Regions from separate parts of the Paenibacillus sp. 01T47 genome, predicted to be linked through region 1. Evidence: a T-box and tRNA genes for the amino acid it is inferred to sense, from the RefSeq annotation. Region 1 holds a T-box; the other holds one or more tRNA genes.

What was found. The T-box of region 1 lies ahead of AC1DOV_RS33695 (alanine--tRNA ligase). A T-box ahead of a tRNA ligase gene usually reads a tRNA of that ligase, here a tRNA-Ala.
Region 2: it encodes a tRNA-Ala, which carries the amino acid that the T-box ahead of AC1DOV_RS33695 (alanine--tRNA ligase) is inferred to sense. The anticodon was not compared.

Annotation. Positions count from the first base shown of each region.
Region 1 covers NZ_JBFTPA010000041.1:4,093-6,492, forward strand. The annotation lists gene AC1DOV_RS33695 (alanine--tRNA ligase) at 1-1,093, opposite strand, end outside; T-box leader at 1,203-1,446, opposite strand; gene AC1DOV_RS33700 (S-layer homology domain-containing protein) at 1,638-2,400, opposite strand, start outside.
Region 2 covers NZ_JBFTPA010000012.1:168,145-170,544, forward strand. The annotation lists gene AC1DOV_RS22300 (lytic transglycosylase domain-containing protein) at 1-123, shown strand, start outside; gene AC1DOV_RS22305 (alpha/beta-type small acid-soluble spore protein) at 231-449, opposite strand; gene nrdR (transcriptional regulator NrdR) at 593-1,075, shown strand; tRNA gene AC1DOV_RS22315 (tRNA-Ala) at 1,119-1,194, shown strand; gene AC1DOV_RS22320 (FMN-dependent NADH-azoreductase) at 1,506-2,132, opposite strand; gene AC1DOV_RS22325 (DUF3238 domain-containing protein) at 2,203-2,400, opposite strand, start outside.

The DNA of each region.
Region 1 (2,400 bases):
AAGCTGTTGCTTCATCTATATAAACTTCAGACAACTCACCCACAAAACTTCCTTGTATACCTATTTTTTTACCTGCACGAATTGCCCTTCTTAATAATCTTCTTGTTATATACCCTGCATCACTATTAGCTGGCTCTGCACCATCATTAATTAGAAAAGTAGCCGCTCTCACATGATCAAGTATGATTCTAAACGACTTTAAATCGTCAGTATATTGTTTACCACTTAACTCCATCAATTTTTTCTTGGGATTAAGAAAGAAAGCCGTATTATAAATATCCTTGTCACCATTAAGGGCTGTTGCAACCCTTTCTAATCCGCCTCCATAATCAATATTGGGATTTTTCATTTTTACAAATCCTGTGTCTTCTTTTTTGTAACACATAAATACGTTGTTCCCAATTTCTAAAAACCTCTCGCTTACAGAAGCAGGATGATCCAGTGAATCACCGCCTGGTTCAAGATCATAGAACATTTCACTATCAGGCCCACCCGGTTCACCAACAGGCATATCCAATGAATTTCCGGTTCGACTCCACCAATTTTCTTTTTCATCGTATAAGAAAATTTTCCCACCTCTAGATGCCCCATATTGATAGGGATCATCTTCAATGATAGGTTCTATGCCAACTGATTTAAATTTTTCTGACCAGATTTGAATGGCTTCCGTATCTCTCTGTATATTCAAATCATCACTTCCTATAAAAGCACTGATATACAGCCTGCCAGGATCAATTCCTAATTCGATAATATGCCAATTCCAAATGGCATCGATTTGCTTTTTCTTATAGTTATTTTCATTTGCTTTAAACTCCCATCGACCTATCATTTCAAAAAATGTCAGATGCGACGTATCTCCTACTTCATCAATATCCACTGTCCTTAAACACTTCTGAATATTAGCAATCTCATTACCTATCGGATGCTTTTCCCCCAATAAATATGGAACCATAGGTTGCATTCCACTTCCTGTAAACAACGTTGAGGGATCATTTTCTGGTAACAAGCTAGAAGAGGGCACTTGGCTAGCCCCTATTCCTTTCATAAAATCAATATATGATTTTCTTAACTCATCTGGTGTCATTTTCACCATGCTCAATACCTCCATTTCAATTGTTAATTATTCTCGGAAAATTATTTTGCAAATATTCGAACGAGAAGAAATAAAACAAAAAAGCCCTAAGCTGACATATTTCTTGTCAACTTAGGGCGAACTATTATGTCCGTGTTACCACCTAATTTCAGATTTCTCTGCACTCTATCAATACGGGATATCTCCGATATTGTTTCCTGAATAACGGTGGAACTCCGTTGAAGCCTACTAAGATTCCTCTGTTCGGTTCACAGCTCCGAGACTGCTTCACTATTAGATCAATGAAGATTCGCACCAGCCATCTTCTCTCTGTGAGATCCCTAATAGCTACTATTTCTCATCATAGCCTTTTCGTTTTAAGTTAAAGCAATGCTATCACACTCAACTTGCTCTGTCAATTAATTCCACTATTTTCAATAAGGTATAAGTCTGTCGATACTACCATCAGCTTTGGCAATTCGGTTGCTTCGCATCCTCTGACTTTAGCCAAATTGAATGAGAATGACGCTCAACATCTCTTGGTGATGATGAGCGTCTTCTTTATTCATACCTTTGGAAATGCTTTCAATAAGACAGTGATCGATTCGGCGCGTGTTGTCGATGCATTCGGCGCAAATTGATTGCTGCCACGCCCTTGAATCCAGCCTTGCTGCACAGCTGCATCAATGGCTCCGATCGCCCATGCCGGGATTTGCTTGTCATCTGCGAAGCTCGTTCTTGCGCTTGCGTCGATAGACAGCTTCAATGCTCTCGCGACCATCGTCACCATCTCTGCGCGACTGATCGGCTGATTCGGCATGAACCGTTGATCAGCATAGCCTTGAATGAGTCCGAGCTCTACAGCTTGCGCCACGGCCTCACTCGCCCATATCGGGATCGAGGCTTGATCTACGAACGCCTTCGTACTGCTTTCGTTGCTTAGCTGCATCGCCTTCGCGAGCCATACCGTGAACTCCGCGCGTGTCACGGACTGATTCGGTCTGAATGTTCCATCCGGATATCCGTTCGTCATTCCTCGCTGCACGGCTGCTTGAATATCCTTGGCAGCCCAGTGGCCTGCGATGTCTTTGAAGGCCGGACTCGGCTCGGTCGACTTACGATTGACGGCAAAGACGGCGAATATACCGACATTACGTGTATCCGCTTGAATCGTACTATCCGTTACCGTGCTTTTGAGTTCCACCCAACGCGCTGTTGCTTTATCATATTGGAACACAGATGCTTGTTGATCTTTGCCAAGCTTACTGACATCAAACGTCAAGCTGATCTGAATCGGCTTATCGAAGCCGCCCTTCACATCCTTTGAC
Region 2 (2,400 bases), on a different contig from region 1:
TCGGGGACTTGGGATGGAACAATCGAATCGGTTAAAGAAATTCCGTTTGGAGAAACTAGACACTATGTGCAGCGAGTCATTTACTATTATAATAAGTATAAGGACTTATATCCTAGTCTTTAATGGATGATCCTTAACGATAACGAAAATAAATGAAGCCTTGGAGGCTCGTCTCTTCATGGACGAGCCCTGCCAAAGCTTCGGTTATTCATACAACTTTTAATGAATCATTATTTGTATTGACCAGCAAGGGATTGCTCGGCAATTTGCACTAGGCGACGGGTAATGTATCCCCCGATGGAGCCTGCGTCTTTTGTAGCCATGTTGCCGTAGTATCCGTCTTGCGGAATTGCGATGCCTAGCTCTTGAGCAACTTCATATTTCATTTGGTCAAGGGCAGCTGTCGCTTGTGGCACTACCAATTGGTTACTGCTGCGGGATGCGCTCATGTATGTTCACCTCCTTGCGGTTGGTAAAAGTATTATGTGCAAAAATCTGAACTTCATTACAGGAATTACATGGAAATTAAAATTTTTTTTCGAAGAGTCCATTTTTGAGGCTCAAGCGACTAAGAAAGGAGGCAATACGCATCATGAAATGCCCATACTGCGACTATGCCGGAACGAAAGTATTAGATTCAAGGCCCGCCAACGAAAACAAATCCATTCGCCGCCGCCGTGAATGCGAAAAGTGCAGCCGCCGCTTCACGACATTCGAAATGATTGAAGAGACGCCTCTGATCGTCATCAAAAAAGATGGCAGCCGTGAAGAGTTCAGCCGTGACAAAATATTGCGGGGTCTTATCCGCGCCTGCGAGAAGCGTCCGGTTCCAGTGGAGCGCCTAGAGGTAATCGTATCCGAGGTTGAGAAGGAGCTGCGCACAACGGCACATGCCGAGGTTGATAGCAGCGATATTGGTGGAATCGTTATGAACGAGCTTTATCCTGTAGATGAGGTAGCTTATGTCAGGTTCGCATCTGTTTATCGCCAATTCAAGGACATAGATATGTTCATGAAGGAGCTCAATAATTTGCTGTCCAAACACCCGCTCAATGGTATGATAGATAAAGATTGACAGTTTTGACGACCCTATGCTAAGATCAATCTTGTCGTCATTTGGGGCCTTAGCTCAGCTGGGAGAGCGCATCGCTGGCAGCGATGAGGTCAGGGGTTCGATCCCCCTAGGCTCCACCATAATAAACCATTCAAACCACTTCTGTTGAAGTGGTTTTTTTATTATTTGGTGGAGCCTAGCAAGGGGCAGATCGCGCGCACGAAGCGTCAGTGTAGGAGCACGGCATCGAAATTTACCGCTGAGCAGTGCATCATTGAAAAAGCTTCTGTGAAAGTTTAATCAAAATTTCGATACCCCGAGGTTCAGTCCGCGCGGACGTAATGAAGTGAGTGGGCATCGAAGGAAAGTAGTAAGAAAAGCCAATAAAAAAGCAGTACCACCACTATAAAAGTGTTGATACTGCCATATTCAGTGGTAATTGTTTTACTAGTTAGAATTTACTTGCTACTTTAAGAGCTTTTTCAAGACCATCCGCAATTATCTCTTCTGCTTTTTCTGGGAATTGATTGTGGCCTTCTATCACAATTGTCTCTGTATCATTTACTCCGAAGAAGCTCATCATACTTGCTACATATTTAACAGCCATTTCAACGTCAGCTTTTGGTCCTTCAGAATATACACCGCCACTAGCGTTTAATAATGCAATTTTCTTATTCCCCATAAGTCCCACTGGACCGTCTGGTGTATATTTAAATGTTTTACCTGCTCGGTTTAAATAATCAATATATGTGTGTAGCACAGCTGGGATTGTTAGGTTCCATAATGGGAAACCAAACACAACTTTATCAACAGCAAGGAATTGATCTAAATATTTATCAGCAACAGCTACTGCTTTTGCTTCTTCTGCTGTTAACGCAAGTCCTTTACTCGTTTTAAAAGTGCCATTAATCATATCTACGCCTACATATGGCAATTCTTCCTTGTATAAATCAAGCTCTATTATTTTATCATTTGGATGCGATTCTTTGTAACTCGCAAAAAATGCATCATATAATTTTACACTGACTGATTGATTTGCTGGGCGATTGTTTGCTTTTACGAATAAAACTGTTGTCATTTGTTCCTCCTGGTGTTCACTACTCTAAGGTGTTTTATTTTTAATTACTAAAAAGTTCATCATATTGGCTTCACAATATCTTTTTGAATCTATACTCCATATCCCCACCCATAGCTGCAGGTGTATCACCAGTTTCTCTGAAATCATGGGTATAAATTTGTTCAAACGGACCCAAATTTACTTGCTTATAAAATTCATAACAAGGGAATCCATCGTGTTCCCCTTGAATGTCGACAATACCATCTTTTTTGACAAGTACAGTTAATAG